DNA from 4 places in the Streptomyces sp. NPDC048278 genome. Region 3 is predicted to be linked to each of the others. Evidence: riboswitches for the same ligand, from Rfam matches in the RefSeq annotation. Region 3 holds a riboswitch; each other region holds the start of a gene.

The links. A riboswitch is a leader RNA that binds a small molecule or an ion and turns the genes downstream of it on or off. The one in region 3 is predicted to bind cobalamin.
Region 1: another riboswitch for cobalamin. It lies ahead of AB0D74_RS06515 (cobalamin biosynthesis protein); the one in region 3 lies ahead of metF (methylenetetrahydrofolate reductase [NAD(P)H]).
Region 2: another riboswitch for cobalamin. It lies ahead of metE (5-methyltetrahydropteroyltriglutamate--homocysteine S-methyltransferase); the one in region 3 lies ahead of metF (methylenetetrahydrofolate reductase [NAD(P)H]).
Region 4: another riboswitch for cobalamin. It lies ahead of AB0D74_RS17975 (CbtB-domain containing protein); the one in region 3 lies ahead of metF (methylenetetrahydrofolate reductase [NAD(P)H]).

Annotation. Positions count from the first base shown of each region.
Region 1 is NZ_JBEZLP010000003.1:68,246-71,521, forward strand. It holds gene AB0D74_RS06500 (helix-turn-helix transcriptional regulator) at 1-211, shown strand, start outside; gene AB0D74_RS06505 (hypothetical protein) at 236-682, shown strand; gene AB0D74_RS06510 (DUF397 domain-containing protein) at 936-1,154, opposite strand; cobalamin riboswitch at 1,405-1,545, shown strand; gene AB0D74_RS06515 (cobalamin biosynthesis protein) at 1,658-2,608, shown strand; gene AB0D74_RS06520 (cobyric acid synthase) at 2,605-3,276, shown strand, end outside.
Region 2 is NZ_JBEZLP010000034.1:61,876-65,151, reverse strand. It holds gene metE (5-methyltetrahydropteroyltriglutamate--homocysteine S-methyltransferase) at 1-1,528, opposite strand, end outside; cobalamin riboswitch at 1,681-1,896, opposite strand; partial or broken gene AB0D74_RS39710 (IclR family transcriptional regulator) at 1,956-2,087, opposite strand; gene AB0D74_RS39705 (hypothetical protein) at 2,172-2,258, shown strand; gene AB0D74_RS39700 (isocitrate lyase/phosphoenolpyruvate mutase family protein) at 2,296-3,129, shown strand; gene AB0D74_RS39695 (NAD(P)/FAD-dependent oxidoreductase) at 3,167-3,276, opposite strand, start outside.
Region 3 is NZ_JBEZLP010000037.1:60,576-63,851, forward strand. It holds gene AB0D74_RS41280 (3-hydroxybutyryl-CoA dehydrogenase) at 1-574, shown strand, start outside; cobalamin riboswitch at 776-1,000, shown strand; gene metF (methylenetetrahydrofolate reductase [NAD(P)H]) at 1,317-2,231, shown strand; gene folP (dihydropteroate synthase) at 2,224-3,075, shown strand; gene AB0D74_RS41295 (bifunctional 2-methylcitrate synthase/citrate synthase) at 3,105-3,276, opposite strand, start outside.
Region 4 is NZ_JBEZLP010000009.1:59,419-62,694, reverse strand. It holds gene pgm (phosphoglucomutase (alpha-D-glucose-1,6-bisphosphate-dependent)) at 1-303, opposite strand, end outside; gene AB0D74_RS17980 (CbtA family protein) at 598-1,353, opposite strand; gene AB0D74_RS17975 (CbtB-domain containing protein) at 1,376-1,597, opposite strand; cobalamin riboswitch at 1,634-1,775, opposite strand; gene AB0D74_RS17970 (enoyl-CoA hydratase/isomerase family protein) at 1,857-2,912, opposite strand; gene AB0D74_RS17965 (NAD(P)-dependent alcohol dehydrogenase) at 3,094-3,276, opposite strand, start outside.

The sequences.
Region 1 (3,276 bases), on a different contig from region 3:
GACGCTCGGCAGTTTCGTCCTGCTCGGTTTCAAGGACGACGACGACCTGCTGTGGGTGGAGCACTCGGCGGGACAGCTCGCCATCAGGGACGACCATGAACTCGTCGCCCGATACCAGGAATGCTTCGCCTTGCTCACCGACATGGCGCTCTCGGACGACGACGCCGTCGCTCTGATCGATGACGCCGCACGGGACTTCGGCACCAGTTAGGCCATGGGCCCGACAGGAGGGGCGATGGGGCGGCTCACCGAACGACTCACTGCAGCACTGCGGCCCCGGGGACGTGAGCCGTCCGGTGTGACGGAGGGGACCGTTGCGTCCCCTGAGGAGCTGCAGAGTTCCGGTTCCCTGTCGGACAACGAACTGATCGACCGCGTCACGGACAACGCCCGGAAGACCAAGAACTACGAGGACATCCGAAATGGGGAGAAAGACCGGCGGATCGCGGAGGACAAGGCGTTCTCCAGGACCGCGATCCAGCGGTTCGTCACCGCAAGCCTGTGCACGGTCGCGGTCGTACTCTCCCTGGGCTTTCTCTGCTACGCGGCGCGTGGCATCCAACTGTCCATACCCAGGCCGATAGGTATCGCACTGGGACTCGCCGCCACGAGCGCGATCAGTGCGGTCGGTGTCGCTCTCGGTCGCTTTCTGCGGCGCTCCGGCCGGGGCGGGCGAGAGTGATTCTCACCAGACGACGGACCGGATCCGGGCCGTACCCCCATCCCACACCGCCGGCCAGGGCAACGGCCGTCGCCACGGCTCCCCAGACGATCAGCCTGTCCCTGGTGCCGTCCGCCAGAAACGAAGTCGCGGCCCCCACCACGCTCGCCGCCAGACCGCACACCACGCAGTACGCCGCAAGGACGAGCCAGTCCGGTCGGTGCACCCCGCGGCCCCCACTGTCGCTCCCCATCCGGTCCCCCTCCCAGGTCGGTCACATCGGCTCGGCGTCACTCAAGCCGCGCGATCTGAGTCCCACGAGGAACAGGTGCCACGGCTCGCACGCGAGACAGATGAAGGCCGAGCCGGTCAGGTCCTTCGAGTCGCGGACCAGCACCTCCCCCGCGACGACTGCGACCGCCACGCAGGTTTCGCCAGTCATCGAATAGCTGCTGATACGCCAGGCACTCGCGGACGGGCCCCCGTCGATCACACCGACCTCCTCGACTCGCGAATTGGCGCCTCGAAGGTGTCCGTTGATGCCCGTAAACCGTAGCGTCACCGCACGCAGCCGCGCAGGCCCCCCGAGGAATGGGTCGCAATCGCCCTCCGCCACTCGCCCTACCGCTCGCCGGATCCTCGGTTTCAGTCTAGGGAGACAGGGGCCGGTCGGCCAGTGAGCGAACCGGCCAGTGTGTGGGCCTCAGCACACTCCTCCGTTGCAGGTCAAAGGCAAGTTGACGGGTCTTCCGGGGCGTGGTGGACTTCCGGAGCCATGTACGGCGGCAAGGGAGGAAGCCGGTGTGAATCCGGCGCGGTCCCGCCACTGTCACCGGGGTAGCAGTCCCCGGAAGCCAGGAACTCCCACCGCCGGTCTCGTCGAACCAGGGCGCGGACACCCTGAGTGAGGACATAACGCCATGCGCGGCTGCCGATCGAGGTCGAGTACCCGGCCCGTTCCCGACCCCGTCGCCGACCCCTCGGCCGGCTGAGCCGATGGGTGCCGATCGCGTCTTCGCGTACGGTGCCGCCGCCGGCCTACTCGGTGATCTGCTGCTCGGCGATCCGCGCCGAGGGCATCCGGTCGCCGTGTTCGGACGGGCGGCAGGCGCCGTGGAGCGGGTGCTGTGGCGGGACCACCGCGGGTGGGGCGCGCTGCACACCGCGGTGTGCGCCGGCGGCGCCGTGGCGCTGGGCGCCGTGGCCCAGCGGGTCGTACGGCCGTCCACCGCCGCGTCCGTCGCTCTCACCGCCGCCGCCACCTGGGCCGTGGTCGGCGGTACTTCGCTCGCGCGCGAGGCCCGCGGCGTCGGGCGGGCCCTGGAGGCCGGCGACGTCGAGGCGGCCCGGGCGCGGCTGCCGCATCTGTGCGGACGGGATCCGCAGGCCCTGGACGCCGACGGGATCGCGCGGGCGGTCGTGGAGTCCGTCGCCGAGAACACGAGCGACGCGGTCGTGGGCGCGCTGGTGTGGGGAGCCGTGGCCGGCGTCCCCGGTCTGGTCGGGTTCCGCGCCGTCAACACCCTGGACGCGATGGTGGGTCACAGGTCGGCCCGGTACCGGCGGTACGGGTGGGCCTCCGCGCGCCTGGACGACGTGGCCGGATGGCCGGGGGCACGGCTCACCGCCGTACTGGCCGCGGCGGCCGGGGACGACCCGCGGGGAGCCGTACGGGCCTGGCGGACCGACGCGGCGAAGCATCCGAGTCCCAATGCCGGGCCCGTGGAGGCTTCCTTCGCGGGGGCGTTGGGGGTCCGGCTCGGGGGGACGTTGTCGTACGGGGGCCGGGTCGAGCACCGGCCGGTGCTGAACGGGGAGGGACGGGCCGTGGAAGTCGCGGACATCGGGCGGGCGGTGCGGTTGTCGCGGCGCGTGGGGTGGCTGGCGCTGGGGGTGAGCGCGGCGGGGGCCCTGCTGCGCGGATCGCGCTCGGGGCGGGCGTCATGAACAACGGAGGCCTCCTCGTCGCCGGTACCACCTCCGACGCCGGGAAGAGTGTCGTCACCGCCGGTATCTGCCGGTGGCTGGTGCGGCAGGGTGTGAAGGTCGCGCCGTTCAAGGCGCAGAACATGTCGCTCAACTCCTTTGTCACGCGCGAAGGAGCCGAGATCGGGCGGGCGCAGGCCATGCAGGCGCAGGCCTGCCGGGTGGAGCCGACCGCGCTGATGAACCCCGTGCTGCTCAAGCCCGGCGGCGAGCAGAGCAGTCAGGTCGTGCTGCTCGGCAGGCCCGTCGGCGAACTGAGCGCGCGCGGCTACCACGGCGGGCGGCAGCAGAAGCTGCTCGGGACGGTGCTCGACTGTCTCGCCGAGTTGCGGGGCACGTATGACGCGGTGATCTGTGAGGGGGCCGGCAGTCCGGCGGAGATCAACCTGCGCCGGACCGACATCGTGAACATGGGGATCGCCCGGAACGCCGGGCTGCCCGTGCTCGTGGTCGGCGACATCGACCGCGGCGGCGTCTTCGCCTCCTTCTTCGGGACCGTCGCACTGCTCTCGCCGGAGGACCAGGCCCTCGTCGCCGGGTTCCTCGTCAACAAGTTCCGTGGGGACGTCTCCCTGCTGGAGCCGGGCCTCGACATGCTCCACGGGCTCACCGGGCGCCACACCTACGGT
Region 2 (3,276 bases), on a different contig from region 3:
CGAAGTACTGGACCATGTCGTTGCGTTCGGGTTCGCCGTGCACCAGGACGTCCAGGCCCGCCTTCTCCTGGAAGGCGACCACCTCCTGGATCTCGGCCCGCACCCGGTCCTCGTACCCGGCCGTGTCGATGCGTCCGGCGCGCAGGTCGGCGCGTGCGGTGCGCAGTTCGCCGGTCTGCGGGAACGACCCGATGGTCGTCGTGGGCAGCAACGGCAGCCGCAGATGGGCGCGTTGGGCGGCGGAGCGTTCGGCGTACGGCTGCGAGCGGCGGGCGTCGGACTCGGTGACGGCCGCGGCGCGGGCGCGCACGGCGGGGTCACGGGTGATCGGTGAAGTCGCCCGGGAGACCAGGTCGGCGCGGTTGGCGGCGAGTTCGGCGGCGATGGTGTCGGTGCCCTGGGCGAGGCCCTTGGCGAGGGTGACGACCTCGGCCGTCTTCTGCCTCGCGAAGGACAGCCAGCGCAGGATCTGCGGCTCGATGTCCCGCTCGGCGGCGGCGTCGAGGGGGACGTGCAGGAGGGAGCAGGACGCGGCGACGTCGACCCGGTCGGCGAGGCCCAGCAGGGTGCCGAGGGTGGTGAGGGACGCCGACAGGTCGTTCACCCAGATGTTGCGGCCGTTGACCACACCGGCGACCAGGCGCTTGCCGGGCAGCCCGCCGACGGCCGCGAGGTCGTCCAGGTTGGCGGCGCCGGTCCCGGTGAAGTCGAGGGCGAGCCCCTCGACCGGGGCCTTGGCCAGCACCGGCAGGGCCTCGCCGAGCCGGTCGAAGTAGGAGGCGACCAGGAGCTTCGGCCGGTCGGCGAGGGCGCCGAGATCGCGGTAGGCACGGGTGGCGGCGTTGAGTTCGGCCGGGGTGCGGTCCTGGACCAGGGCGGGCTCGTCGAGCTGCACCCACTCCGCGCCGGCCGCCCGCAGGTCGGCGAGCACCTCGGCGTAGACCGGGAGCAGCCGGTCGAGGAGGGTCAGCGGGTCGAAGCCGGTGGGCACGCCCGGCGCCGGCTTGGCGAGCAGCAGATAGGTGACCGGGCCGACCAGCACCGGCCGGGCGGCGAGCCCGAGGGCCAGCGCCTCCGCCAGTTCGCCCACCTGCTTGGCGGAGTCCGCGGCGAAGACGGTGTCGGGACCCAACTCCGGCACCAGGTAGTGGTAGTTGGTGTCGAACCACTTCGTCATCTCCAGCGGCGCGACGTCCTGCGTGCCGCGGGCCATGGCGAAGTAGCCGTCGAGCGCGTCGGCGTCGACGGCGGCCCGGTGCCGCTCGGGGACGGCGCCGACCATCACGGTGGTGTCGAGGACGTGGTCGTAGTACGAGAAGTCGCCGGTCGGCACCTCGTGGATGCCGGCCTCGGCCAGCTGCCGCCAGGTGGAGCGGCGCAGTTCGGCGGCGGAGGCCCGCAGGGCGTCGGCGGTGAGCCGGCCCTTCCAGTAGCTCTCGGTCGCCTTCTTCAGTTCCCGGGCCGGCCCCTGGCGGGGGTAGCCGTACACGGTGGCCCGGGCTGCCGCGGCTGCGGACTCGGTGGTCACGGAGATCTCCTTCGCGAGACGATTCCCTGAGATCCCGGCGACGGGACGGGGGCGCGAAGGGGTGACGGACCGGACGGAGACGGCCCGTGGCCGTCCGCTCGGTATGCACGCCGACCCGCCCACGAGGTCACCGGGATGTCCGCGCACGAGTGGTTCGCGCACGGGCAGTTGGCAGGTCTTCGGACTCGCGGGCACGCCCTCCTCCGGAGGACACCTACTGGCCGTCGCTTCCCGGATCCGGTGGATCCAGTGCGTATGACGGCGGTCGTTCCCGCTCACCGCTGCGGGGCAGTCCCGGATTCCCACCGGGTTCCCTCTTGCGACACCCTGTCCGGCTGACAGGGCGAACCAGCTGCGAGGGCCACCTTACGACGTACGCACGGGCCGTGTCCCCGTCCCAGGGGTGCCACCGCTCCGCAGCGCCCGGGAGGCCCAGGGCCGCCGTCCGCACCGCCGGGGCCGGCTGTGCAGGGCGGAAGCGGTCGCACGGTACCGCCACCGAGAGCACCGCGACCGCCGTGGACCCGGCGAAGCCAGGGGTCGCGATGCAGCTGCCACCCCCCCCGCTGCGGGCCGGTGACACCGTCCCGACCGGCGCGCTCGGCACGATGGCGGTCGCCGCCGCCGTCGTCGTACGACCGTCCTGGTCGAGGCGGGGCGTCGCAAGCTGGTCGGCGGGCCGGGGGACGTGGTCACGGACGTCGCCCTGGACATCTCGGGGAGCCGCTGACGCCTGATTGTCGGTGCCGGCTGACACACTGACGGACGTGGACACTGAACGCAGGGAACGGGCCGCACGCTTCGTGGAGTTGCACCGGGAGGGCTGCTTCCTGCTCCCCAACGCCTGGGACGCGGGCAGCGCCCGCGTCCTGGAGTCGGCCGGTTTCCCGGCCGTGGCCACCACCAGCGCGGGCATCGCCTTCTCCCTGGGCCGTGCGGACCACGACTACGGCGGCGGCCGGGTCGACCGCGCCACCATGGTGGGCCGGATCCGTGAGATCGCCGCCGAGGTCCGGATCCCGGTGAGCGCGGACCTGGAGGACGGGTTCGGCGAGGCGCCCGGGACCGTCGCCGAGACGGTCTCGACGACCCTCGCGGCCGGGGCCGCCGGCGGCAACATCGAGGACTTCACGGGCGACCGCTCCCGCCCGCTGTACGAGCCGGAGCTCGCGGCCGACCGGATCCGCGCCGCGCGCGAGGCGATCGACGCGGCCGGCGAGCCGTTCGTCCTGGTCGGCCGGACCGACGTGCTGCTCACCGGCGGCCCGCTCGACGAGGCGGTCCGGCGGGCCAACGCGTACCTGGCGGCGGGCGCCGACTGCGCGTTCGTGCCGGGCGCGGCCGACGCCAAGACGATCGGCAGCCTGGTGCGGGAGATCGACGGCCCGCTGAACGTGGTGATGGGCCTGACCGGAGGCGCCCTGTCCCTGGCCGACCTCCGCGAACTCGGCGTGCGCCGGGTCACGGTGGGCGGCAGCATCGCCCGGGCGATGTACGCACACCTGCTCGCCGCGGCCCGCGAGCTGGCCGAGCGCGGCACCTTCACCTACGCCCGGGACCAGATCTCCCAGTCGGACCTGAACGAGCTCTTCCGCAGCTGACGAACCGGGCGCTGCGGCCGTCACGGCCGACGGGGTGTCAGCCGGCGTCCGCCTGCTGCTGCGCCCGCCGGTGCCGGTACGCGGCGACGAGGAACACCCAGATCTCGCTGACCGTGGGGAACGGCGCGACGGCGTGCCGGAGGCGTT
Region 3 (3,276 bases):
GACGGAGATCTTCGCCGCCCTCGACAAGATCGTCGAGGACCCGAACGCGATCCTGGCCACCAACACCTCCTCCCTGCCGGTCATGCGGCTCGGCATGGCCACCGGCCGCGCCGACCGGGTCGTGGGCCTGCACTTCTTCAACCCCGTACCGGTCCTGCCGCTCGTGGAGGTCGTGACCTCCCTGCACACCGCCCCCGAGACCGCGACCGGCATCGAGCGCTTCGCCACCGAAACGCTGGGCAAGACGGTCATCCGCTCCCGGGACCGGGCGGGCTTCGTCGTCAACTCCCTCCTCGTCCCCTACCTCCTGTCCGCCGTCCGGATGGCCGAGTCCGGCTTCGCCACCGCCGCGGACATCGACACCGGCATGGAACTGGGCTGCGCCCACCCCATGGGCCCGCTGAAGCTGGCGGACCTGATCGGGCTCGACACCGTCGCCTCGATCGCCGAGTCCCTCTACGACGAGTTCCGTGAACCCCTCTACGCACCTCCGCCGCTGCTCCAGCGGATGGTCGAGGCGGGGCTGCTGGGCCGCAAGACCGGCCGGGGCTTCCACACCTACGTCCAGGACTGAGCACCCTGGCGACGGCGGGCCGAGGGGCCCGGGGCGCGCTGCCGGGTGAGGGTCCGGCAGGCGCGGGTGGGAAAAGGGGGCGGGCGGGAGACGCGTGTGCGGCGTCTCCCGCCCGCCGCCGTATCCACACCGGTCACCCGCGGGTGCCGGCTCTCCATCCGAATGATGGACGTAACCCTCCAGACTCGCCGCCGTCCCCTTACGCTGGCTGGTGCAGCTGGTTCGCCCCGTCCGCCAGGCGGGATGCGTCGTAAGAGGGAACCCGGTGGGAATCCGGGACTGCCCCGCAGCGGTGAGCGGGAACGACCGCCGTCATACGCACTGGACCCGGCGTACAGGGTCTGGGAAGCGACGGCCAGTAGGTGTCCTCCGACGAGGAGGGCGTGCCCGTGAGTCCGAAGACCTGCCGGCTGCCCGTGTGCGGACGACTCCGTACGCGGACATCCCGGTGACCTCGTGGGCGGGTCGGCGTACATACCGAGCGGACGACCGCGCCATGCCGCGCAAGGTCACGCCCGCCCGGTTCCGTCACCCCTTCGCGCTCTCGTCCCGTCGCCGGGATCTCAGGGAATCGTCTCGCGAAGGAGATCTCCGTGACCACCAAGTCCGCAGCCGAGGAAGCGGCCGAGCTGCCGCAGACCGGGCCCAGGGCGATGTCCGCCGCCTGACCGCACGTCCCTTCGGCCGGGGAGGACGCGCCTGCCGCGCTCCCCCGGTCTGGCCTCGGAGAAAGCATCAGCCCATGGCTCTCGGTATGCCCAGCACACGGCCGGACAGCGCGGCGTCCATTCGCGACCTCCTCGAACAGGGGGGCCGCTCCTACTCGTTCGAGTTCATGCCACCACGCAGCGCGGCGGCCGAAGCCGGCCTCTGGACCGCGATCCGTCGGTTGGAGGCCCTGTCGCCCACCTTCGTCTCCGTGACCTACGGTGCCGGCGGCTCGACGCGCGGCCGGACCGTCGGCATCACCGGGCGGATCGCCCAGGAGACCACGCTCACCCCGGTCGCCCACCTCACCGCGGTCGGCCACAGCGTCGCCGAACTGCGCAACATCCTCGGCCACTACGCCGACCAGGGCGTGCGCAACATCCTCGCCCTCCGCGGCGACCCTCCGGGTGATCCCCTCGGCCCCTGGACCCCACATCCGCAAGGGGTGCGCTACGCGGCCGAACTGGTCAGCCTGATCAAGGAGTCCGGGAACTTCTGCGTCGGCGTCGCGGCCTTCCCCGAGATGCACCCGCGCTCCTCCCACCGGGACGCCGACATCCGTCACTTCGTCGACAAGTGCCGGGCCGGGGCCGACTACGCCATCACCCAGATGTTCTTCGACGTCGACGACTACCTGCGCTTCCGCGACCGCGTGGCGGCGGCCGGATGCGAGACACCGGTCATCCCGGAGATCATGCCGGTCACCACCATCCGCTCACTGCGCCGCATTCCCACCCTCTCCACCGCCGCCTTCCCGGCCCGGCTGGCCGAGAACATGCTCGCCGCACAGGACGATCCACAGGCCGTCAGGGCGCTCGGCATCGACCACGCCACCCGGATGTGCCGCCGTCTGCTCGCCGAAGAGGCTCCCGGGCTGCACTTCATGACCATGAACTTCTCGACGGTGACGACGGAGATCTACCAGAAACTCGAACTCCACCATGGCTGAGCACACACCCTACGCGCCCGTGGGAATCCGCCGGCCGTCCCTGGTCGGGATCGTCAACATCACCAGAGACTCGTTCTCGGACGGGAACCGGTTCCTGTCCTCGGAGGCGGCAGTGGCGCACGCGCGCCGACTGCGCTCGGAGGGGGCCGACGTCATCGAACTCGGGCCCGCCGCGAGTCACCCGGGAGCCGAGCAGGTGACGGAGGCCGAGGAGATCGGACGGCTGGCCGACGTGCTCGACCAGCTGGTCGCCGAGGGCGTTCCGGTGTCGGTCGACTCGTACCGGCCCGCGACCCAGTTGTTCGCCGCCGCGCGGGGCGCCGCGTACCTCAACGACATCCAGGGCTTCGACGATCCGGACCGGTACGCGGCACTCGCCGGGACCGGCTGCCGGCTCGTCGTCATGCACTCCGTCCAGCGGCACGGGCCCGCCACGGAGGTGCGGACCGATGCCGGGGAGGTGTGCCGGGGAATCGAGGAGTTCTTCGCCGGTCGCCTGGCCGCACTGGAAGCGGCCGGGGTGGGACGCGACCGGCTGGTCATCGATCCGGGACTCGGCTACTTCCTCGGCAGCGGCCCCGAACCGTCGCTGCGGACCCTGGCCGGGCTCGAACAGCTCAAAGCGCGCTTCGACCTGCCGGTGCTGATCTCGCCGTCCCGGAAGTCGTTCCTGCGGACGCTCACCGGGAGCACCGTCTCCGGGATCGGTCCGGCCACACTGGCGGCCGAGCTCTACGCCGCGCGCAGCGGGGCGGACTACATCCGCACCCACGACGTCGCCGCCCTCCGCGACGCGCTCACCGTGTTCGAGGCACTGGAGGCGGCCAAGGAGGACGGCTGGTGACCCGGCCCTGGGTGGCCCGGTCCTGAGGGTTACGGCGCCGCCGGTACCGGCCGCTGCTCCGGTCCCGCGTAGGAGGCGAGGGGCCGGATCAGCGCGTTGTGGGCGAGCTGTTCGGTGATGTGGGCGGTCCAGCCGGTGACGCGGCTCATCACGAAGACCGGCGTGAAGAGGGGGGTGTCGAAGCCCATCAGGTGGTAGGCG
Region 4 (3,276 bases), on a different contig from region 3:
GAACACCTCCAGGGCGGTGACCTTGGCCGGCTCGGACAGGGCGTGGGTGTCGGCGCCCAGGAAGAGCGGGCCGTCGGTGCCCTGGCCGCTCCGGTACTCGCAGATGGCCTGGCTGGTCGCGGCGATGTGGTCCTCGTTGAACGCGGTCGTCAGCGACGATCCGCGGTGTCCCGAGGTGCCGAACGCCACCCGCTGGCCGGGGTCGGACGGGTCGGGGTGCAGCGCGTAGTAGGCCGTGACCAGCCGGGCCACGTCGACGAGGTCCTCCGGAGCCGCCGGCCGGCCCGCTCGCTCATGCGGCATGAGTCCACTTCCTCCGCAGTCGTTGATCGATCGCTCGCCGCCCATCTTTCCTTGTCAGCGGCCACGAACGCGAGTGCGGCACCGGCCGCGCGCCGAAGACACGGCGGGTTCACGGCCGGTTCACAGCAGACGTACCGCGGCGGGCGTGCGCTGTTCGCAGAGGCCCGCCGGCCGGCCGGGGCGGAGCCGGCCGAAGGGGAGAGGGCCCCCGGACGTATCCGGGGGCCCTCTCGTGTCGTTCGGTGTGGCGTGGTGCCGTGCAATGCGGTGCCCAGCGGTGCCGTGCGGTGCCGGTCAGTGGGGAGCGGGCACCGTGCGCGCGGCGGTCGGTGCCTTCGCCGGCTTCGGGTGGAGGACGCGTTCGGCCAACTCGCCGAACAGCAGGCCGAATCCGCCCCACAGCACCACCTGGATGGTGAGCGCCGAGAGCCGGAACCGCCACAGCAGGGTGGCCGGGAAGTCCGCGGGCACCTCGTTGATGACCGGCAGGAACTGGTAGGCGAGTCCGATGACGACGGCGAACGCGGCCACCGCGAGGACGGCCGCCCACCATGTGCCCAACCGCGGCTGGAGCCGCTTGCCGAGGATGGTGGCGGCGACCGCGAGGAGCACGCTGAGCAGCATCATCAGGAAGTAGAGCGTGGTCCGCTTGCCGATGGTGTCCGGGTCGCCCACCGACGGCGGGTTGGCCGGGTACTTCAGGAACGGCACCACGTACACGGCGACCAGGGCGCAGCCGGACAGCAGCAGTGCCGTCGCCCGCGGCGAGAAGCGGCCGACGCGGCCGAGGGCGAAACAGTAGGCGAGGGCGGCGATGCCGCCGAAGGCGACCCCGTAGACGAGGACACCGGTGGCGAGGCCGGCGGTGGACTGCAGGGAGCGGGAGACGACCTCCATCTCGTGCTCGTGCGAGTGGGCGTCCTCGAAGCTGATCGCCTTGTCGACGCTCGGCTCACCGAGGAGGTAGGCGACCACCAGGGCGAGCACGCCGGCGACGAGACCGGCGAGCATGCCCCGCACCAGGAGGTTTCTTACGGTTGCGGAGTTCATGATGTGTTCGGTGCCCCTCGGGTCAGTGGCAGGGGAAGCCGAGGAGATGGCGGGCGTCGTGCACCCACTCGTGGACGTCCGTGCCGCTGACCACGGAGGTGGCGCCCTGCTCGGCGCCGACGAAGTAGAGCAGGACGAGCATCAGGATGCCGAAGAAGACCGCCCAGGGAGCTATCGCGGACAGCGGCAGCTTGGCGGGGACGACGGGGGTGGTGGCTGTCGGCTGAGCGACGGTCTGCGCCATGGCAGAACCTCCTCTGGGAGTTCGCGTCCCATCTCGGTGGTGCACAGGACGACGGCCACGGGTCTGACTCACGAGAGGCCCTGGGGCTCTCGCATACAGTGGCGCGACCGTGCCGGACTCCCACCGGCTTCCGTCTCGCCGTCATCGATATCGGACCGACCGTACCGCCTGGCAAAGAAACGGCCAAGACCGCACCACCAGGCGTGATCTTCGTCTCGCGCCTGATGGGCGGTGGGCGGGAGCGGCTCAGGCGGGCGGCTCAGGCGGGTGGCGCAAGGCCGAGTTCGCGTGCGCCGAGCGGGGCGAAGAAGCGGTCGACGTCGGCGTCGGTGACCTCGGCGAGGGTGGCCGGGGACCAGCGCGGGGTGCGGTCCTTGTCGACGACCTGGGCGCGGATGCCCTCCACCAGGTCGTGGGTCGCGAGGGTCGCGCAGGAGACGCGGTACTCCTGGTCCAGGACCCGTTCCAGCGAGCCGAGTTCGCGGGCCCGGCGCAGGGCCGCGAGCGTGACCTTCAGGGCGGTGGGTGACCTGGTGAGCAGGGTGTCCGCCGTCTCCTTCGCCGCCGGGTCGCCGTGCGCGAGCAGCCGCCGGACGATCTCCTCGACGGTGCCGGCCGCGTAGCAGGCGTCGATCCACGCCCGGTGTCCGGCCAACTCCCCCTCGGGCGCCTGCCGTACGCGCCGGGCGAGCGCCTCGGGTACCGGCAGGGCGGCGAGGTCGGCGACGAACGCGGGGACCGTGCCGGCCGGGAGGCAGTGGTCGGCGAGTCCGCAGAGCACGGCGTCGGCGGCGCCGATCGAAGCGCCGGTCAGGGCGAGATGGGTGCCGAGTTCGCCGGGCGCGCGGCCGAGCAGGTAGGTGCCGCCGACGTCGGGGACGAAGCCGATCCCGGTCTCCGGCATGGCGATCCGCGACCGCTCGGTGGCGATCCGGACGCTGCCGTGCGCCGAGACACCGACCCCGCCGCCCATCACGATGCCGTCCATGAGCGCGACGTACGGCTTCGGGTACCGGGCGATACGGGCGTTGAGCCGGTACTCGTCCCGCCAGAACGCGGCTGCCGCCGACCCGTCGCCGTCCCTGGCGTCGTCGTGGACGGCGCGGATGTCCCCGCCCGCGCACAGACCGCGCTCCCCCGCACCGGTGACGACGACGGTCTGCACGGCGGGGTCGTGCTCCCACTCCGTGAGCGCCTCGTCGATGCGGCGCACCATGGCGTGCGACAGCGCGTTGATGGCCTTCGGCCGGTTGAGCGTGATGTGCCCGGCCCGTCCGTCGACGTGCAGCAGGACGTGTTCCTCGGCGCCGGTCATCCGGACACCTCCGCCGGGCCGCCGGCCACGATGAGGCGCATGATCTCGTCGGTTCCTTCCAGAAGCGGGTGGTCGCGTGGGTCAGGGACGATCTTCCCCCGTCCGTCGCGTCCGCGGCTCACCGACCCGTCGACGCGTCGACCCGTCGCAGGGCGTCCCGGACCTCGGTCGCGGCGGCGGGTCAGAAGGTCAGCACCGGTTTGACCACGTCGTCCTTCATCCGTGCGACCGCTTCGTCGATCGCCGTGAACGGGAAGGCGGTGACGAGTCGTTCGGCGGGGAAACGGCCCGCTGCCCGCCAGTCCAGGAGGAGGGGGACGAAGTCCTGCGGGTTCGCGTCGCCCTCGATGCTGCCCCGGATCGT